Regions from separate parts of the Streptomyces sp. NPDC045956 genome, predicted to be linked through region 1. Evidence: riboswitches for the same ligand, from Rfam matches in the RefSeq annotation. Region 1 holds a riboswitch; each other region holds the start of a gene.
What was found. Region 1 has a riboswitch for cobalamin ahead of AC07FV_RS06280 (ABC transporter substrate-binding protein). Riboswitches for the same ligand answer to the same signal wherever they lie in the genome.

Region 1 (5,258 bases):
GGGCGCGGCTCACGCGCGCGGCGGCGAGGGTGCACGGCTCGGCGTGCGGCGCCCCCGCGGTCGTCCGCCCGTCGGTCGCCTGCCTGTCGGTCGCCTGCCTGTCGGTCGCCTGCCCGTCGGACGCTTGCCCGTCGGTCGCCTGCCCGTCGGTCGCCCGCCCGTCGGTCGCCCGCCCGTCACTCGCCCGCCCGCCGGTCCACCGCCCGGTACCGGCCGTCATCCCGTCCTCCTCGTGCGGTAGAGGACCAGGACGAACGCCGGGACACCGACCAGCGAGGTCACCACGCCCACCGGCACTTCCTGGGGATCGAGGACGGTACGGGCCAGGGTGTCGGCCCAGACCAGGAAGACCGCCCCGGCGAGCGCGGTGACGGGCAGCAGCCGGGCGTGCCCCGGACCGGCCAGGGCCCGCGCACCGTGCGGCAGGACCAGGCCGACGAAACCGATCGCGCCGGCCGAACTGACCAGCGCGGCGGTCAGCAGGGCGGTCACGCACAGCAGCACCAGCCGGGTCCGGGCGACCGAGACGCCCAGCGTCGCCGCGGCGTCCTGGCCGAAGGCGAAGGCGTCCAGGGTGCGGGCGTACCCGAGGCACACCACCAGGGCGAACACGAGCACGGCCAGGCACAGCCCCACCTCGGTCCAGTCGGCCCCGCTGAGCGAACCCAGCAGCCAGAACAGCACGCCCCGGGTGGTCTCCGCGTCGGCCGCCGTCGTCACCACGAACGACGTCAGGGCGGCGAACAACTGCATCGCCGCCACCCCGGACAGCACCACGCGGTCCGTCGTCCCGCCGAGCGTGTGGCTGAGCAGCAGCACCAGCGCGAACGAGCCGAGCGCACCCACGAACGCGCCGCCGGAGACGGTCAGGGCGCCGCCGCCCGCGCCGAGGACGATCACGACGACGGCGCCGGTCGACGCTCCGGAGGAGACGCCCAGGACGAAGGGGTCGGCCAGCGGGTTGCGCAGCAGGGACTGCATCACCGCGCCGCACACGGCGAGTCCGGCGCCGCACACCGCGGCGAGCACCGTACGGGGCAACCGCAGGTTCCAGACGATGCCCTCCCGGATCGGAGTCAGCTCCGACGTCCCCCAGCCCAGGCGGGAGGCGACCACCGACCAGGCGTCGCCCACGCCGATGTCCGCCGGCCCGACGGTGATGGCCACGGCGACGGACACGGCGAGCACCGCGAGACCGCCGCCCAGACCGGCCAGGCCGCGCAGCACACCGGCCGCGCCGTGCGGCGGCCGGACCTTCCGGGAGGACCGCCGCAGCGCGGTGGTCATCGGGCGAGGCCGTGCTCGCGCAGCGCCGCGGCCACCTTCTCGACGCCCTCGACCGTACGGATCGTGGGGTTCATGGCCTGCCCGCTGAGCAGCACGTACCGCTTCGCCCGTACCGCCTTCATGTTCCGCGTCGCCGGATTCGACTCCAGGAACGCGATCTTCTTCGCGGCGGACTCGGCGGTCTGCGACCTGCGGGTCAGATCGCCGATGACGAGCAGGTCGGGGTCGCGGTCGGCCACCGTCTCCCAGTTGATCTGGGGCCACTCCTGCGTGCTGTCGTCGAAGACGTTCCTCGCGCCGAGCGCGTTCGTGATGATGCCGGGCGCGCCGCAGCAGCCCGCCATGTAGGGGGACTCCTGGTTGGCGAACCAGTACAGGACGGTGGCGTTCTCGGCGCCGGTCCCGGCGGCGGCCTTCGCCACCCGGCTCTCCAGTCCGGCGACGAGCTTCTCGCCCCGTTCCTCCACCCCGAAGACCCGCGCCAGTTCCCGCACTTCGCGGTAGACGGTGTCCATGGCGAGGGGCTCGCTCCGGGAGCCGTCGCCGTCGCCGGTGTTGTCCTTGCCCTCGCAGTCGGAGGGCGAGAGGTACGTGGGAACGCCCAGTTCCTCGAACTTCTCACGGGGTGCCACCCCGCCCTTGCCCAGGGTGGAGGTGAAGGAGGAGGCCACGAAGTCCGGTTCGGCGTCCAGGACCCGCTCGAACGACGGCTGGTTCTCGGCGAGCCGGGGCACCTTCCCGTTCGCCCGCTCCAGGCCCTTCAGGACCGGGTCGGTCCAGGTGGCGGTCCCCACCATGCGGTCGGCGAGGCCCAGGGAGAGCAGGATCTCGGTGGTGCCCTGGTTGAGGGACACCGCCCGCTCCGGAGGGGCCCCGACCGTCACCTTCCGCCCGCAGTTGTCGATCGTGACGGAGCGCTTCCCGGCGACGGTGGGCTTCCCGGACGAGCCGGAGTCCGGCCCGGAACCGCACGCGGTGAGCAACAGGGCCCCGGTCAGGAGCAGGACGGAACGACGGGCGGGACGTGACAGCTGCACGGTGTCGGTTTCCTCAGCGTCAGGACCCAGGCGCGGGGTCCGTGCGAACGAGCGGTCACCAGCAGGTCTTCGGACTCGGGGTCGTCCCGGCGGGACGCCTTCCCAGACCCGGCCGTGACCGTCGTCCAGTGGCTGCTGTCCCGCCCGTCACCCTCACCGCTGCGCGTCAGTTCCGGATTCCCACCGGATTCCCTGACCCGTGTACGCGTAGGCCGCGTTCACGAGTGCGACTGGCGTCCGGAAGCTATCACAGCCCTCTCCCGTACGGTCCGGCGGACCTTCAGGCTCCCTCCGTTCAGGATGGCCCCCTCTCAGCGGCGCTCGGCGGCGGCGTCGCGCCCTCGGCCGGTGGAGAAGGTGCGTGCGCTCGGCACCAGGGCGGCGACCGCGGGCGCCGTGAAGCAGACGACCGCGCAGCCCGTGAGCACCGCCCTGACGCCGAAGGCGTCGATGGCGGGGGCGATGAGGGCGAGCCCGACCGGGGCGAGTCCGTAGGAGAGCAGGAAGTCCAAGGAGGAGACCCGGGCCAGTTTGTCCGGGGCGACCTCGCGCTGGGCGGCGGTGAACCACGGCACGTTGAACAGCTCGATGCCGATGCCCGCGACGGCGTACGCGGCCATCACGGCGGCCGGGTGCACGGGCAGTACGAGGCTGAGCGGGGCGAGTCCGTAGGCGGCGAGGCCGGCCAGGGCGGCCCAGCCGGGGGAGCGGGGACGCCAGCGGGCGACGAGCAGCGCACCACCGAGCGCTCCGGCGGTGTACGCGGTCATCGCACCCGCGAGAACGACCTCGGTGCCGTACTCGTCCCGGCTGACCATGGGCAGGGCGACGCCGGTCGCGGAGTAGCCGGTGGCTATCACGGCCGTCAGCGCGCCCAGGCCGGCGAGGAACCACGGGTGCCTGCGGGCCTCGCGGACTCCCTCCGCGAACTCGCCCAGGAGGGACGCCCTGCCCGACCCGGCCGAGGACTCCGCCGAGTCCTCCCCGGCCCCGGGGCGGGCGCCGCGTCCGGGTACGCAGGCCGCGACGAGCCAGAGGAGCCCGATGCCCACCAGCAGGGCCCAGGTGTCCAGGAAGACGGCGAGCAGCGCGGCCGAGGAGGGGCCCACGAGGGTGGTGACCCGGACGGCCAACGTCATGGCGGCGTTGGCCTGTTGCCTGCGGCCGGCGTCGACCACCTCGGCGGTCAGGGCCTGGTAGGCGGGTCGGCAGGCGCCCTGCCCGGCTCCGGCCACCGCGGCGGCCGCAGCCATCAGCAGCACCGAGCGGTCCAGGCCGACGGCGATCACCGGGGCCGCGACTCCGGAGGCGAGTCCCGCCCACAGTACGACGCCCCGGCGGGAGTGCCGGTCGGCCAGGACGCCGGCCACGGGCACCGCGGCGAGGAATCCGACCGTGCGGGCCGCGAGCAGCAGGCCGAGGTCGGTGGCGGTCAGGGTCCGGTCGAAGACGGCGAGGCCGAGCACGAAGGGCAGGGCCCAGGTGGCCAGGCCGGACGCGGTGGCGCCCGTCCACAGACGCAGGAAGGCCAGGTCGAGCAGGATCGAGCGCTGCTCACGGGGCGGGGACCCGGCGGGGGCGGGAGGGGCGGAGGGGCTGGGCACGAGGGGCACTCCTGTCCTGTCGGCGGTGGTGGATCGAACGCGGACCGGCTGCAACGGCTGTGTTCCACAGACAGGTTGCCCGGCGGTACCGGCTTCGGCAGGGGCGGGCAGCGCGGCGCGGACATCACACTATCGCAGTGATAATCATTTCCATTAGAGTGCTCTCGGTCGCCGCCCCGTGAGGGGTGCCGCGGTCCCGTCCTCCTGTCCTGCCCCTCGGTTCGGGCTGCCTGTCGGAACCGGGGGCGTGCTAGGTTCACCTCATGAAAACGATTTTCATTAGCGAGGGAAAGTGAAGGTCCCGCACATGCCTGCGGCCTCCGTGTCTCCGGCAGGCGAGGTCGAGACCCCGGCCGACCCGGCCGAGGCCTCGGCGCCCCGGCCCGCGGAGGCCGTGCGAGGCCGACAGCCCGGTCGACTCGTCTCCCGCAAGGGGCTGTTGCTCGGCTGCGCGGTGCTGATCGCCGTCCTGCTCGTGTCCGTCGTCGTCGCCATCGGGCTGGGTCCCGCGGTCGTCGCCCCGGGGGAGACGGCCCGTCATCTGTGGGCGGCTCTCAGTGGCGGCCGGGTCGGCGCGGACGAGGTGACGACGTATCAGATCATCTGGCAGATCCGTACGCCGCGCGTGCTGCTGGCGGCGCTGGTGGGGGCCGGGCTGAGCGCGGTCGGTGTGGCGATCCAGGCCATGGTCCGCAACGCGCTGGCCGACCCCTTCGTCCTCGGGGTCTCCTCGGGTGCCTCCGTGGGGGCCGTAGGGGTCACCGTCACCGGAGGTTTCGCGGCGCTCGGCCTGTACGCCGTCTCGGCCGGCGCCTTCGTCGGCGCGCTCGTCGCCTCGCTGCTGGTGTACGCCGCCTCCTCCAGCAAGGGCTCGCTGTCGCCGCTGCGCCTGGTGCTGACGGGTGTGGCCATGTCCCTGGGCTTCCAGGCTGTCATGAGCCTGATCATCTACTTCGCGCCGGACAGCGAGGCGACCAGCATGGTCCTGTACTGGACCATGGGCAGCTTCGGAGCCGCGGCCTGGGGCGCGCTGCCCGTCGTCTCCCTCGTGGTGCTGGCCGGCCTCACGCTCCTGTACCGGTACGGGCGGGCCCTGGACGTCCTCTCCCTCGGCGACGAGACCGCCGCGAGCCTCGGCTTCGATCCCGACCGGTACCGCAAGGTGCTGCTGGTCCTCGTCTCACTGGTGACGGGCGTCATGGTCGCCGTCAGCGGCGCCATCGCCTTCGTCGGACTCGTCATGCCGCACGTGGTGCGGATGGTCGTCGGTGCCACCCACGCCCGCGTCCTCACCGTGGCCCCACTGGTCGGGGCGATCTTCATGGTGTGG
Region 2 (5,258 bases), on a different contig from region 1:
GCCCGCCGACGTGGGTGGTCAGCTCGGGGCCCTCCGCCGACACCACCGCGAAGTCGTACCGCGGCAGGCCCTCGTCGCTCCGGTCGATGCCGAAGACCTCGCAGACGACGCCGAGTTCGAAAGGATGCGCGCCGTCCAGCAGGACGGCCGCCACGTTCCGCAACATGCCGACAGTGTGCCTCGGAAGTGGCAGGAAATCGAGGCCCTACGGCAGTCCTGCCACTGCCGGTAAGGAGTCCGGGGCGCGACAGTGGTGTCATGAACAGCAACCAGACGGAAGCCCTGATCGGAATGCTCGTGACCTTCGGACTCCTGGTCCTCATGGTCCTCCCCTCGGTGATCGGCATCGTGCGCGAGAAGCGCATCGACCGTCAGCTCAGGGAGGCCCGGGAGAACCGGCGGGGGAGTGAGGAGCCCCGGCGGACTCAGAAGTCCTCGGACAGGTCGACGGTGCCCTCCACCGCGACCTGGTACGCCGAGGGGCGGCGCTCGAAGAAGTTGGTCAGCTCCTGAACGCCCTGGAGCTCCATGAAGGAGAAGGGGTTCTCGGAGCCGTACACCGGGGCGAAGCCGAGCCGCGTCAGGCGCTGGTCGGCGACGCACTCCAGGTACTCCCGCATCGAGTCGGTGTTCATGCCCGGGAGGCCGTCACCGCAGAGGTCGCGCGCGAACTGCAGCTCGGCCTCGACGGCCTCCCGCAGCATGTCGGTGACCTGCTCCCGGAGCTGGTCGTCGAACAGCTCCGGCTCCTCCTTGCGCACGGTGTCCACCACGTCGAAGGCGAAGGACATGTGCATGGTCTCGTCCCGGAACACCCAGTTGGTGCCGGTGGCCAGGCCGTGCAGCAGGCCCCGGCTGCGGAACCAGTAGACGTAGGCGAAGGCGCCGTAGAAGAACAGGCCCTCGATGCACGCGGCGAAGCAGATGAGGTTGAGCAGGAAGCGGCGGCGGTCGGCCCGGCTCTCCAGCCGGTCGATCGACTCGACCGAGTCCATCCACTTGAAGCAGAACCCGGCCTTCTCGCGGATGGAGGGGATGTTCTCCACGGCCGCGAAGGCGGCGGCGCGGTCCTCCGGGTCGGGCAGGTAGGTGTCCAGCAGCGTCAGGTAGAACTGGACGTGCACGGCCTCCTCGAAGAGCTGGCGGGACAGGTACAGCCGCGCCTCGGGGGAGTTGATGTGCTTGTAGAGGGTGAGCACCAGGTTGTTCGCGACGATCGAGTCGCCGGTGGCGAAGAAGGCCACCAGCCGGCCGATCAGGTGCTGCTCCATGGGGCTGAGCTTCGCGAGGTCGGCGACGTCCGAGTGGAGGTCGACCTCCTCGACGTGCCAGGTGTTCTTGATGGCGTCCCGGTAGCGCTCGTAGAAGTCCGGGTAGCGCATGGGGCGCAGGGTCAGTTCGAAGCCCGGGTCGAGCAGGCTCTTGGTGGCCGGGGCGGCCGGGGTGGCGGGGATCTCGGTGGTCATTACTGGCAGGCCTCGCAGGACTCGGGGTTTTCCAGGGAGCAGGCGACCGCTTCGGGATCGGGGGTCTGCTGTGCGGGGACGGTGGCCCGGGCGGCGGCGCGGGCGATGCGGGTCGCCGGGCGGGAACGCAGGTAGTACGTGGTCTTCAGGCCCTGCTTCCAGGCGTACGCGTACATCGAGGAGAGCTTCCCGATGGTCGGCGTCTCCAGGAACAGGTTCAGCGACTGGGCCTGGTCGAGGTACGGGGTGCGGGCGGCGGCCATGTCGATCAGGCCGCGCTGCGGGATCTCCCAGGCGGTGCGGTACAGGGCGCGGACGTCCTCGGGGATCCAGGAGAAGCCCTGCACCGAGCCGCCCGCCTCGCGCAGCGCCTCGCGGGTGCGGGCGTCCCACACGCCGAGCCGCTTGAGGTCGTCCACCAGGTACGAGTTGACCTGGAGGAACTCGCCGGAGAGCGTCTCGCGCTTGAACAGGTTGGACACCTGCGGCTCGATGCACTCGTAGGCGCCCACGATCGAGGCGATGGTGGCGGTCGGGGCGATCGCCAGGAGCAGGGAGTTGCGCAGGCCGGTGGTGGCCATGCGCGTGCGCAGCGCCGCCCAGCGCTCGGGCCAGGCGGCCTCGACGCCGTAGTGGTCGGGGTGCAGCACGCCCCGGGCCGTACGGGTCTTCTCCCAAGCCGGCAGCGGGCCGTCGCGCTCGGCGAGGTCGGTGGAGGTCTCGTACGCCGCGAGCATGATCCGCTCGGCGATGCGGGTGGACAGGGCCTTCGCCTCGGGGGAGTCGAAGGGCAGGCGCAGCCGGAAGAAGACGTCCTGCAGGCCCATCGCGCCGAGGCCGACCGGACGCCAGCGGGCGTTGGAGCGGCCCGCCTGCTCGGTCGGGTAGAAGTTGATGTCGACGACCCGGTCCAGGAAGGTGACGGCGGTGCGGACGGTGGCGTCCAGCCGCTCCCAGTCGAGGTCGCCCGCGGCCACGTCGACGAAGGCGCCGAGGTTGACCGAGCCCAGGTTGCAGACCGCCGTCTCCCCGTCGTCGGTGACCTCCAGGATCTCCGTGCAGAGGTTGGAGGAGTGGACGACGTGGCCCGGCTCGGCGGTCTGGTTGGCGGTGCGGTTGGCGGTGTCCTTGAAAGTCATCCAGCCGTTGCCGGTCTGCGCGAGGGTGCGCATCATGCGGCCGTACAGCTCACGGGCGGGCAGGGTCCTGCGGGCCAGCCCCGCCGCCTCCGCCGCGCGGTACGCCGCGTCGAACTCCGCGCCCCAGAGGTCGACCAGCTCGGGCACGTCGGCGGGCGAGAACAGCGACCACTGCCCGTCGGCGTCCACCCGGCGCATGAACTCGTCCGGCACCCAGTGGGCGAGGTTCAGGTTGTGGGTGCGGCGGGCGTCCTCGCCGGTGTTGTCCCGCAGCTCCAGGAACTCCTCGATGTCGGCGTGCCAGGTCTCCAGGTAGACCGCCGCCGCGCCCTTGCGCCGGCCGCCCTGGTTCACGGCGGCGACCGAGGCGTCGAGCGTCTTCAGGAACGGGACGATGCCGTTGGAGTGCCCGTTGGTGCCGCGGATGAGCGAGCCGCGGGAGCGGATGCGGGAGTAGGCGATGCCGATGCCGCCGGCGTGCTTGGAGAGGCGGGCCACCTGGTGGAGGCGGTCGTAGAGGGAGTCCAGCTCGTCCTGGGGGGAGTCGAGGAGGTAGCAGGACGACATCTGGGCGTGCCGGGTGCCGGAGTTGAAGAGGGTGGGGGAGGAGGGGAGGTAGTCGAGGCGGCTCATCAGCCCGTAGAGGGCGGCCACCTCGTCGGCCGAGCGGGCGGTGTCGTCCTCGGCGAGCCCGGCGGCCACGCGCAGCATGAAGTGCTGGGGCGTCTCGACCACCTTGCGGGTGATCGGGTGCCGGAGCAGGTAGCGGCTGTGCAGGGTGCGCAGACCGAAGTAGCCGAAGCGGTCGTCGGCGGCCGGGTCGACCAGCGCGTCCAGCCGCTCCGCGTGCAGCCGGACGAACTCGGCGGTGCGGTCGGCGATCAGGCCCTCGCGGTGACCGGTGGCGACCGACCCGGTGAAGGAGGTGACGCCCTGGGAGGCGGCCTCGGCCCGGATGGTGAGGGTCAGCAGGCGGGCGGCGAGCCGGGAGTAGACCGGGTCCTCCGAGATCAGTCCGGCGGCGGCCTCGGTGGCCAGCTCGCGCAGCTCGGCCTCGTCCGCACGGGCGGACCGGCCGCGCAGTGCGGCGGCGGCGACCCGGCCGGGGTCGGCGTCCGGAAGGTCGGCGGTCAGCTCGGTCAGGGTCCGCAGCAGCGCGGTACCGGGACCGTCCGGTTCGCCGGTCGCCGTCACCGGGGTCGCTGAAGCCGGATCGGCTGGCGCGATGGTCACGTGGAGCACTCCCTCGCTCGGCACGGGGCCTGGCGGAGGGCAGGAGGCAGCTCACGAGCGCGCACGGCGTCGCGTCCACCGGCCCACTCCACGAGGCCCGGACGTCATGGCACCCGGGCCGGGGCGGCCGGGCGCACTGTCGGCAGGTCCTCGGACTCAAGCCCGTGCGCGGACACGTGGGGACGCGAACACGCACAAGTACACCGTTGCGGGACAGTTCCGGATTCGCACCGGATTCCCCTGCGGCGACAGCGAGCACGAGCATACATCTTGTGCCGGGCGCCGCCAGCACCCCCAGATGTTGTGTCCGTGAGCGTATCGGGATGGTGTCAGAGCGTCAGTTCGTAGGTGAGCAGGGTGAAGTCGTCGTGCTTCGGCAGGGGGTTCCAGTCGCGGTCCGGGGTGCGGGTGAAACCCAGGCGCCCGTAGAGGCGGTGGGCGCCGTGCATGGTGCGCTGGGTGGACAGCACGACCCGCGCGCAGCCCGGCACGGACCGGGCGCGGTCGACGCAGGCCCGCACCAGTGCCTCGCCGGCGCCGCGTCCGCGCGCCTCGCGGGCGACGGCGAGCATGCGTATCTCGGCCTCGCCGGGCCGGGCGATGTCCGCCATCGGGCCGCCGCGGGGCACGAAGGTGACGCTGCCGAGCACACCGTCGTCCGATGCGGCGACCAGCACCTCGGCGGCAGCCGCCCGCCGGGCCACGGCCCGCAGCTCGTGCAGGTAGGCGTCGTCCTCCCCGAAGTCGAGGAGGCCGTCACCCAGGTAGGCGTGCGCGGTGATCTCACCGAGGGTGTCGTACTCCTCGGCCGTGGCACGCCGGATCACGAAGTCCATGACCCCGAGTGTGCCCGACGGGCACGGCAACGGGCCGCCGGATTCCTCCGACGGCCCGCCCGGGGGAAGGGGTCAGTGCGAGGTGCCCGCCGTGGCCGGCGGCAGCTCCACCTCGACTCCCGGGTCGCCCGCGTCCGCGGTGTAGTCGCCCGGCTTGGTCTCGTCGACGCCGTCGGGTGCCTTGAGCGCCCGCATGACGAAGGTCAGGACCACGGTGACCACCACGTTCAGCACGAAGGCGGTGAGGCCGATGTAGCCGATCTCGCCGATGCCGGGGATCTCGTCGGAGGAACCGCCGAAGTGCTTCTGCGTCGGCGAGGCCACCCCGTACGCGGCGACCGTGCCGTAGACCATGCCGACCGCCCAGCCGCCGAGCAGGGCCCAGCGGTGGAACCAGCGGGTGAGCAGGCCGCCCACCAGGGCCGGGAAGGTCTGCAGGATCCAGATGCCGCCCAGCAGCTGGAAGTTGATCGCGACCGTCTTGTCCATGCCGAGCACGAAGACCAGCGCGCCCACCTTCACCAGCAGGGACACCAGCTTGGAGACCTTCGTCTCCTGGGCCGGGGTGGCGTCCGGCCTGATGA
Region 3 (4,247 bases), on a different contig from region 1:
GGCGTGCCGCCCGCCGGGTGCCGGCCGTCAGTCCGTCTCCTGGGTGTGCGGGGCGGTCGCGGGCGGATCGGCCGGGCGGTCCCGTCCGCCGTCACGGCCCGACACCACCACGATGACCAGCCCGATGACGACGGCTCCGGCGACGGCCCGTCCCGCCGCCCGCACCCACCACCCCGGCCGGGTCGCGCCCTCGCCCAGGGAGTCCAGCCGCTCCGCCCGCCGGGCAGGTCTCATCAGGCGCAGCAACAGCAGGGCGGCGATGGGGAGTTGCAGCAGCCACAGGACGGTGCGCGGCCACTCCCCGTACCAGACGTTGGTGCCGTACAGCAGGGTGTGCCACACGCTCAGCACGTAGACGACGATCACGAAGCGGTGCAGGCGTCGCCAGGTCCTCGGTCCGAAGCGGTGCCGGACGTAGAACAGCAGCCCGAGCGGGACCGCCAGATACAGGGCGCCCTGTCCGATCGGGATGGCGATCCGGCCGGTGCCGGAGTCGTACCAGAGGGGGACGAAGCTGTCGGCGAAGCCCACCCACAGCCGCTCGGCCCAGTCCAGTGCCGTCTCGTAGCGCACGAGTTCCGCGGCGAACATCAGCGCGTGCGCGAACATCAGCGCCATCGTGGTGAGGCTCGTGGTGCGGTGCCAGCGCTCCAGCACCTGCCGGGAGACCGGCAGCCGGGCGGGGCGCGGCCCCGACAGCAACAGGCCGAAGATCACCGTGCACCAGGCCCACAGCAGTCCCGACCAGCCGAAGGCCTGGCTGAGGAGGTACATCCAGTAGGTACGGGCATCGTCCATGAACGGCATCACCGCGACGGTGTCCGAAGCACCCGACTCCATGCGCGCCCACAGCAGCACGAAGACGAGCGCCGTCACCACCACCGCCGCGGTGGCGTCCGGCACGGCGGAGCGAAGGTCGGCGCGCAGCGCGACGCGTTCCCCGGGAGGTCGCGGCGGTCCGGGCGGGGCCCCCACCGCCCCGTCCTCGTCCGGCCTGGTGTCTGACGTCATCAGGGGCCTCCCGGGCACGGGCCACCGCGGCAACGGTGTGCGTGTGTCGTGGGGCAACAAGTCTGGCTGATGGGGCGACGATGCTCAGAGGCGCGATCCGGCCAGAGCCGTCACGAGAACGGCACCTGGAGACCCACCTGTTTCTGCCTCCCCTCCACTTTCAAGACAACCGCCGGAGCCCTACTTTCGCGGGGGTGGGCCCGCCTCTACGCTGATGCACGCAGTCGGTTCGCGCCTCCCGTCCGCCCGGACGCCCGAAGCGTGACGCAAGAGGGAACCCGGTGCGAATCCGGGGCTGTCCCGCAGCGGTGAGTGGGAACGAGAGCCGTCGATGTCACTGGGCCCGTGTCAGGGCCGGGGAAGAGACGGCCGGTAGGTGTCCGCCCTTTCGGCGGACGTGCCCGCGAGTCCGAAGACCTGCCACTGTGCCCGCGTCCCGCGCGGGCTGTGCACGTGACCTCGTGGACTGGGTCGGCGGTATGGGCGGTCGGACGTCGTGCGTGTGACCGCGCCTCCCTCCCTGTCGGTGTGCAAGGCCCGGTACGGAGGAGGACGGTGTGCGGGATCCAGCCGGCTCGCGTCGGCCGTACCGGCCCCGGGCCGACGCGCCGTACGACGGACCCGGGCGCACCCTCCCCGGCCCCGCGACGGACGCCCCGGACCTGTCCGGCGGCACCGTGTCCGGTGTCTGCCACGGCACTCTGGGCGAGCTGTACCAGGGCCCGTTGCGCGCGGGCGCCGATCCCGAGATCGCGGTGGTGTCCTTCCCGGTGGACCGTCACTCCTGGGTGTACTTCACCCCGCGGACGGGGTCGGGGACGGCGGCCGGGGCCCCGCGGCCCTCGGCGCTGGGGGAGAAGGCGGCGACGGCGGCCCGGCTCTTCCTGGACCACTACGGCCTCTCCCTGCCCCCGGGTGACTGGCACACCCACTCCGAACTGCCGGTGGGCGTGGGGATGGCCAGTTCGACGGCGGACATCGTGGCGACCCTGCGCTGTCTGTTCCGCGTCTTCTCCCTGCCGTACGACGCGGACGTGGTCCTCGGCGTCCTGGCGGACATCGAGCGCGCCGACAGCGTCTTCCTCGACGAGTTCGCCCTGTATCTCAGCGGCCGGCACCGGGTGGTGCGGCGACTCGGTCCGGACCTCGGATTCCACACCGCGTTCGTCACGGAGCCCGGCACCGTGGACACCGCCGCCGTCACTCCCCTGCTGCTGGACCACTACCGGCGCCGCGGCGACGAGTACCAGCGGTGCCTCACCGATCTGGTGAAGGGCTTCGACTCGGGCGACCCGGCCGCCGTCGCCCGGGCCGCCACGGTCAGCGCCGCGCTGTCCCAGGAGGTGCTGCCCAAGGCGACCTTCCCCAGCCTGCGGGCCCGGCGCGAGCGGTTCGGCGCCGACGGCGTCTTCGTCGCCCACACCGGCTGCCTGGCCGGCTATCTCTTCACCTCGCGCCCCCGCGCCGAGGTCAAGTCCGAACTGTCCGCGTTCTTCCGCTCGCTCGGCCACCAGTGCACCTTCGCCCAAGGAGGCTACGGGTGATCCACCCCCACATCGCCGACGCCCTGAAAGTCCCCGACCTCGTCCGGCTCACCGACGGCCTGGTCCTGCTGCGGTTCGAGTCGATGAAGATCTACTCGGCGCTGGCCGCCGTCCGCCACCTGCTGGAGCGGGGCACCGTCCGTCCGGGCCAGACCCTGGTCGACAGCTCCAGCGGCATCTACGCCTACGCCCTCGCCCTGGCCTGTCACCGGTACGGCATGCGGTGCCACATCGTCGCGTCCACCACCGTCGACGCCACCACCCTCGCCCAACTGGAGATACTGGGCGCCGCCGTGGAGCAGGTCAGACCGTCGCGGAACCTCAAGCTCGACCAGGAACTGCGGGTGCGGCGGGTGCGCGAGATACTCGCCGAGCGGCCCGGACACCACTGGATGCGCCAGTACCACGACGACGTCCACTACCTGGGCTACCAGGAGGTCGCCGACCGGATCGCGGCGGACTTCCCGGGCGCGCCGCTGACCGTCGTCGGCGGGGTGGGCTCCGGAGCCTCGACCGGCGGCATCGTGGAGCGCCTGCGCGCCGCGGACCCCTCCGTGCGCCTGGCCGGGGTCCAGCCCTTCGGCAGCGTCACCTTCGGCAGCGAGGACCATCACGACCCGGAGGCGATCATCGCCGGCATCGGTTCGTCGATCGTCTTCGACAACGTCCGCCACCACCTCTACGACACCGTGCACTGGCTGGACTTCACCCACGCCATGTCGGGCGCCGTCGCCCTGCTGCGCGAACACGCGGTGTTCGCCGGGCTGTCCACCGGGGCCGGGTACCTGACGGCGACGTACGAGGCCCGCCGCCACCCCGACCGCGTGCACCTGGTGATCGGGGCCGACACCGGACACCGCTACGTGGAGCGCGTGTTCACCCGGCACGCCGAAGCGCTGGACCCGGCCGCGCTGAAACCCGTCGAGGTCCGCGCCCCGCAGGAGATGACCATGCCCTGGTCGAGGATGGCGTGGCAGCGCACCCCCTGCCCCGCCGGCCGGACGGAGAGCGCCGTATGACCGTGGCCTGCCTGGAGTCGCTGACCTTCGGCCTCGGCCACCTGGTCCGCGCCGCCGACCTGCTCGGCGAGCGGCTGCTGCTCCTCACCCGGGACCCCGCCTACTACGCCCACGAACTGGACCGGCTGCCCGCCGACGCCCTCGACGTCGTCGTGACCGACACCTTCGACGTCGACGGGGTCGCGGGTCTCCTCGGGCGCGAGCCGGGGCTGCGCGGCCTGATCAGCTCCACCGACACCTGGACCCTGGCCGGCGCGGCCCTCGCCGAACGCCTCGGCCTGCCCGGTCTCGATCCGGCCGTCCTGCGGCTGACCCGGGACAAGGCCGCCGTACGCGACCGGCTGTACGGCGCGGGTCTCACCCGCGCGAGGGCCTACGAGAGCGCCGAGGCGGACCGCGAGGCCCGCGGACCGCTGCTCAAGGAGGTGGGCCTGCCGCTCGTCCTCAAGGACACGGCGGGCACCGGGAGCCAGAACGTGTGGCTGGTCCGCGACGAGGGCGAGCTGGACGCGGTGCTGGCGCAGGCGTCCGGTCGGGAGCTGAAGGGGCGGTTGTTCGCCGAGCCGTACTTCAGCGGACCGGTGTACAGCGCCGAGACGCTCACCTGGGACGGCCGCACCCGGCTGCTGGGCGTCTCCAGTCGGCTCATGTCACCGGAGCCGCACTTCAGGGA
Region 4 (5,258 bases), on a different contig from region 1:
TCCTGCACGAACGGCTGGGGATGGGGCTCGGCACGGTCGGCGTCGTCCTGGCGGCGGCCTCACTCGTGCAGTTCTCCGGCGGCATCGTCGGCGGCGCCCTCGCGGACCGTATCGGGCTGCGCCGCACGATGCTGTGGGCCCTCGTCGTACGCACCGCCGGTTTCGCCGGGTTCCTGCTGGCCCTGCGCTGGCCGCCGCTGGCGGTCTGGGCGCTGGTCCTGACGTGCTGCGGTGCCGCGCTGTACCTGCCCGCCAACAAGGCCTACCTGGTGCACGGCGTCGACGACGAGCGCCGTCCGGCCTTCCTCTCGGCGGGCAACGCGGCACTCAACGCCGGGATGGCCGTCGGCCCGCTCATCGCCGGACCGTTCGTCCTGTCCTCGCCCGGCTGGCTCTTCGCGGCCGTCACGGCGCTGTTCCTGGCGGTCACCGTGGGACACGCGCGGCTGCCCGGAACGGGCGGGGCACGGACCACCGGGCCGGGCGAAAAGGCCGCCACGGGTCTCCTGACGGGCCTCGCACCGCTGCCGTTCGCCGCCAACGCGCTGGCCTTCTACCTCTACTTCCACTTCCAGCACTTCCTGGCGGTGTACGCCGTCGAGCGCGCCTCCGGCGCGTTCTACAGCGTGGTGCTGCTGCTCTGTTTCGCTCTGGTCATCGTCGTGCAGCCGCTCGCGTCGGGTCTGATCCGGCGCATGCCGTACGCCCTCGCCCTCGCGGTCGGCTTCACGGGTCTGGCGGCGGGCCTGGCCGTGCTGGCGGCCGGTACCCGGGCGGCCCTGCTGGCGGGCGGCGCGCTGATCACCCTGGGCGACATCGTGCTGTTCCTCAAGAACGACCTGGAGGCGCTGCGCCGCAGCCCCCGCTCCGACGCCGTCGTCTTCGGGCAGCAGCGGCTGGCCGCGGGCCTGGGCGCCTGCGCGAGCGGCGCGCTGGGCGGGCAGCTGTACGGCCTCGGCGAACGGGCCGGGCACACCGGCTGGTTCTGGCTGCTCGCGGCCGCCCAGTGCCTGCTGCTGCCCCCTCTGCTGCTCACGCTGCGCCGTCGCCCGGCGCGGCCCCCTGCCCCCGACGGCGACCACGAAGGAGCACTGACCCGCGATGACACGGACGGGCGGATTCCAGGACGATGACTTCTGGACCGAGTTCCACGACTTCCTCTTCTCCGAGCAGCGCTACGCGCAGGCCGAGGAGCTGCTCGACACCTCTCCCCTGCTCGCCCTCCCCGACGGAGCACGCGTGCTGGACCTGTGCTGCGGGCCGGGTGTCTTCACCGTGCCCCTCGCCCGCCGCGGGCACCGCGTGACCGGAGTCGACCTGAGCCCGGCCATGCTGGACCGGGCCCGCAAACGCTCCGCGGACGCCGGTGCCGACGTGACGTACGTGCGGGCCGACGCACGCGACTACGAGGCGCCGGGCGGCTTCGACGTCGTCCTCAACATGTTCACCTCCTTCGGGTACTTCGAGGACCCCGCCGACAACGCGCGCGTGCTGCGCACCATGTACACCTGCCTGGCGCCCGGCGGGGCGCTCGTCCTCGACCTCGCGGGGAAGGAACTCCTGGCCCGCAGGGTCACCCCGCCCAAGGTGGTGCGGCGGGGCGACGACCTGATGGTGCAGACCGACACCGTGCTGGACGAGTGGGCGCGGCTGCGCAGCGAGTGGGTGCTGGTCCGGGGCGACCGGGTGACCCGGGCCACCCTGACGTGGTTCGTGTACAGCGCCGTGGAGTTGCGGCGGATGGCCGAGGAGGCGGGGTTCGGCCGCGTGGAGGTCTTCGGCGGGTTCGACGGCCGCCCCTACGACGAGGACGCCGAACGGCTCGTCCTGAGGGCCGTCCGCGAAGGGTGAGGCAGGGGCAGGGCGTGCGGCCGGGAACCGCACGCCCTTTCGCCGTCGGCCGGGCGAAACGTAGGATCACCTGGTCATCGCCGCGACGGGAGACAGGAAGCCGGTGCGAATCCGGCACGGTCCCGCCACTGTGACCGGGGAGCGCCCCTCCGACACGCCACTGCGCACCGCGCGGGAAGGCGGGGGGAACGTCGATCCGGGAGTCAGGACACTGGTCCGTCGCGGGCCCGATCCGAGGAGCGCGGACTCCAGGAGGCTTCACGTGTCCCAGCTGTTCACCCCTGCCCGCACACGCGGGTTCCTTCGTGCCACGGCCGTCGCCGTGGCACTGTCGTCGCTGCTGCTCACCACCGGCTGCGGTGCGTCCGACGAGGGCGGCGGCGACGCCGAGGCCACCGCCGCCGTGCCCGCGGGTTTCCCGGTCACCGTCGACAACTGCGGCGTGCGGACGACGTACGACAGGCCGCCGTCGCGGGTGGTCACCGTCCACCAGCACCCGGCGGAACTCATGCTCGCGCTCGGTCTGAAGGACCGCATGGTCGGCACGGCCTTCCCCGACTCCGCCGTCCTGCCGGAGCTGAAGGAGGACTACGAGGCGATTCCCGAACTGGCGGAGCGGGAGCCGTCGTTCGAGAAGGTCCTGGACGCCGAGCCCGACTTCGTCTACGGCGGCTACGGCAGCGCCTTCGACGAGAAGGAGGGCCGTTCTCGCAAGGCGTTCGCCGACGCGGGCATCGACACCTACCTCAACCGCGAGTACTGCGGCGAGAAGCGGGTGACGATGAAGGACACCTACGACGAGATCCGCACCGTCGGCAGGATCTTCGGCGTCCAGGACCGGGCCGACGCGCTGGTCGCGGACCTGGAGGGCCGCGTCGGCAAGGCCGCCACCGGCGTACGGGGCGAGCCCCGGGTGCCCGTCTTCGTCTACGACAGCGGTGACAAGAGCGCCTTCACCGCGGGCGGCAAGAGCCTCGGCACCGAGCTGATCCGGCTGGCCGGCGGCGAGAACGTCTTCGCCGACCTCGACGACGTCTTCGGCGACGTCTCCTGGGAGCAGGTCGTCGAGCGCAGGCCGGAAGCCATCGCCATCTACGACTACGCCGGCGCCGGCAGCGTCGAGGAGAAGAAGAAGTACCTGCTCTCCCGGCCCGCGCTCGCCGACGTGCCCGCCGTCAGGAACAAGCGGTTCGTCGTCCTGCCGCTGACCGCCACCCTGGTCGGCATCCGCTCGGCCTACGCGGTCGGGGACCTGGCCCGCGGGCTGCATCCCAAGAGCTTCCGATGACGCAGGCCGCAACCGGCACGTCCACCGGACGGACGGTCCGTCGGCGCGGCACCGAGGAGCCGGGAGGGGGCGGTACGCGGCTGGCCGTCACCCTGCTCGTCCTCACCGTCCTGCTACTGGTCTCCGCCACGGCGGGCCTCGCGATCGGTTCCGTCCAGGTGCCGCCCGGACAGGTGTGGGGCATCGTGACGCACGCCCTGGGAGCCGACTGGCAGGATCCGGACTGGTCGCGGGCCCGGGAGACCATCGTGGTGGACGTCCGGGCGCCGCGGGTGCTGCTCGGTGCGGTCACCGGCGCCGGCCTGGCGGTGATCGGCACCGCCCTGCAGGCCCTGGTGCGCAACCCGCTCGCCGAGCCGTACCTGCTGGGTGTCTCCTCCGGGGCGTCCCTCGGCGCGGTCTCCGTGATCGTGTTCGGCGTCACCTTCTTCGGTCCGCTCTCCCTGTCGGTCGCCGCCTTCGCCGGCGCCCTGGGCGCGCTCGTCCTCGTCTACGCCACCGCCCGCACCGGGGGACGCATCACCTCGGCGCGGCTGGTGCTGTCCGGGGTGGCGATCGCGGCGGTGCTCACCGCGGTCCTCGATCTGCTGCTGCTCACCACCGACCGGGGCAACGAGGCCCGCGCGGTCCTCGCCTGGACCCTCGGCGGGCTGGGGGGCGTCGAGTGGGGCACCCTGTGGCTGCCGAGCACGGCCCTGCTGCTCGGTGTCGGCGCCCTCATGGTGCAGGCCCGCAACCTGAACCTGCTGCTGGCCGGCGAGGAGGCGGCCACCACGATGGGGCTGGACGTGGCCCGCTTCCGCGCCCGGCTGTTCGTCGTGCTCTCCCTGGTCACGGGCGTACTGGTCGCGGCGGCCGGGCCGATCGGCTTCGTCGGGCTGATGATGCCCCACATCGTGCGGCTCTTCGTCGGCGGCGACCACCGCCGGGTGCTGCCCACGGCGGCCCTGGGCGGGGCGGTCTTCCTGGTCTGGGCCGACATCGCCGCACGGACGGTCGCCGCGCCGGCGGAGATACCCGTCGGCGTGCTCACGGCCCTGTGCGGCGGGCCGTTCTTCCTGTGGCTGATGCGCCGGGACGCCCGGCGCGGCACCGACCGAGGAGTGGCATGACGGCGACCGACCTGAGCGTGGACGGCGTCACGCTCACCGCGGGAGCCCGCCACCTGGTGCGCGACGTCTCCCTGACGGCCCGCCCGGGCGAGACCGTCGGGCTGGTCGGCCCCAACGGCAGCGGGAAGTCCAGTCTCCTGCGCGCCGTCTACCGCGTCCTGCGCCCCGACGCCGGTCAGGTCCGGGTCGACGGGGGCGACGCCTGGTCGCTGCCGGTGCGGCGCCTGGCCCGCACGGTGGCGGCGGTGGTCCAGGACTCGGCCGCCGACTTCGACCTCGCCGTCCGGGAGGTCGTCGCCATGGGCCGCACCCCGCACAAGCGGCTCCTGGCCGGCGACACCCCCGAGGACGCCGCACTCGTCGACTCCGCGCTGCTCGCCGTGGACGCCGTCCATCTGGCGGACCGCCCCTTCGACCGGCTCTCCGGCGGCGAGCGCCAACGCGTCCTCATCGCGCGCGCCCTGGCCCAGCAGCCCACGCTGCTGGTCCTCGACGAACCGACCAACCACCTCGACATCCGGCACCAGTTGTCCGTGCTCGGCATCCTGCGCCGGCTGCCCGCCACCGTGCTGCTCGCCCTGCACGACCTCAACCTGGCCGCCTACTACTGCGACCGCCTCTACGTGCTGAACGACGGTGCGGTCACCGCCTCGGGCCCGCCCGCCGAGATCCTCACCCCGCGGCTCCTGGCCGAGGTCTACGGGGTGGAGGCGGAGGTCGCCACCCACCCGCGCACGGGCGCCCCGCAGGTGACGTTCCTGCCCGGGGAACCACCCCGGGCCGCGCAGCGGCCGTGAGGGTCAGTCATCCACGGTGCGGATGCCTCTCATCCGTACCGTGGATGACGCCCGCCGTGCGCGCGCGGCGGGTCCCGCTCAGTCCTCGGGCCGGTCGGCCATCCGCTTGCCGACCCGGGCGGCGGTCTCGCGCAGCCAGATGTGCGCCGCGTCGTGGGTGTGCACCGGGTGCCACCACAACGCCTCCCGCAGCGGCACCGCCTCGTAGGG

Region 2: it holds a riboswitch for cobalamin, as region 1 does, so the genes downstream of both, AC07FV_RS17905 (ribonucleoside-diphosphate reductase subunit alpha) here and AC07FV_RS06280 (ABC transporter substrate-binding protein) in region 1, are expected to answer to the same signal.
Region 3: it holds a riboswitch for cobalamin, as region 1 does, so the genes downstream of both, AC07FV_RS10625 (GHMP family kinase ATP-binding protein) here and AC07FV_RS06280 (ABC transporter substrate-binding protein) in region 1, are expected to answer to the same signal.
Region 4: it holds a riboswitch for cobalamin, as region 1 does, so the genes downstream of both, AC07FV_RS10600 (ABC transporter substrate-binding protein) here and AC07FV_RS06280 (ABC transporter substrate-binding protein) in region 1, are expected to answer to the same signal.

What each region holds. Positions count from the first base shown of each region.
Region 1 is NZ_JBWKKZ010000002.1:120,794-126,051, forward strand. Features, by position in the region: gene AC07FV_RS06270 (ABC transporter ATP-binding protein) at 1-220, opposite strand, end outside; gene AC07FV_RS06275 (FecCD family ABC transporter permease) at 217-1,287, opposite strand; gene AC07FV_RS06280 (ABC transporter substrate-binding protein) at 1,284-2,324, opposite strand; cobalamin riboswitch at 2,368-2,574, opposite strand; gene AC07FV_RS06285 (MFS transporter) at 2,636-3,847, opposite strand; gene AC07FV_RS06290 (FecCD family ABC transporter permease) at 4,368-5,258, shown strand, end outside.
Region 2 is NZ_JBWKKZ010000006.1:193,270-198,527, reverse strand. Features, by position in the region: gene AC07FV_RS17920 (GlxA family transcriptional regulator) at 1-166, opposite strand, end outside; gene AC07FV_RS17915 (hypothetical protein) at 259-513, shown strand; gene AC07FV_RS17910 (ribonucleotide-diphosphate reductase subunit beta) at 426-1,466, opposite strand; gene AC07FV_RS17905 (ribonucleoside-diphosphate reductase subunit alpha) at 1,466-3,838, opposite strand; cobalamin riboswitch at 3,963-4,140, opposite strand; gene AC07FV_RS17900 (GNAT family N-acetyltransferase) at 4,168-4,674, opposite strand; gene mctP (monocarboxylate uptake permease MctP) at 4,747-5,258, opposite strand, start outside.
Region 3 is NZ_JBWKKZ010000003.1:360,013-364,259, reverse strand. Features, by position in the region: gene AC07FV_RS10630 (ferric reductase-like transmembrane domain-containing protein) at 28-1,011, opposite strand; cobalamin riboswitch at 1,219-1,450, shown strand; gene AC07FV_RS10625 (GHMP family kinase ATP-binding protein) at 1,569-2,555, shown strand; gene AC07FV_RS10620 (cysteine synthase family protein) at 2,552-3,574, shown strand; gene AC07FV_RS10615 (ATP-grasp domain-containing protein) at 3,571-4,247, shown strand, end outside.
Region 4 is NZ_JBWKKZ010000003.1:354,053-359,310, reverse strand. Features, by position in the region: gene AC07FV_RS10610 (MFS transporter) at 1-1,133, shown strand, start outside; gene AC07FV_RS10605 (class I SAM-dependent methyltransferase) at 1,102-1,851, shown strand; cobalamin riboswitch at 1,908-2,085, shown strand; gene AC07FV_RS10600 (ABC transporter substrate-binding protein) at 2,114-3,139, shown strand; gene AC07FV_RS10595 (FecCD family ABC transporter permease) at 3,136-4,251, shown strand; gene AC07FV_RS10590 (ABC transporter ATP-binding protein) at 4,248-5,048, shown strand; gene AC07FV_RS10585 (LysR family transcriptional regulator) at 5,127-5,258, opposite strand, start outside.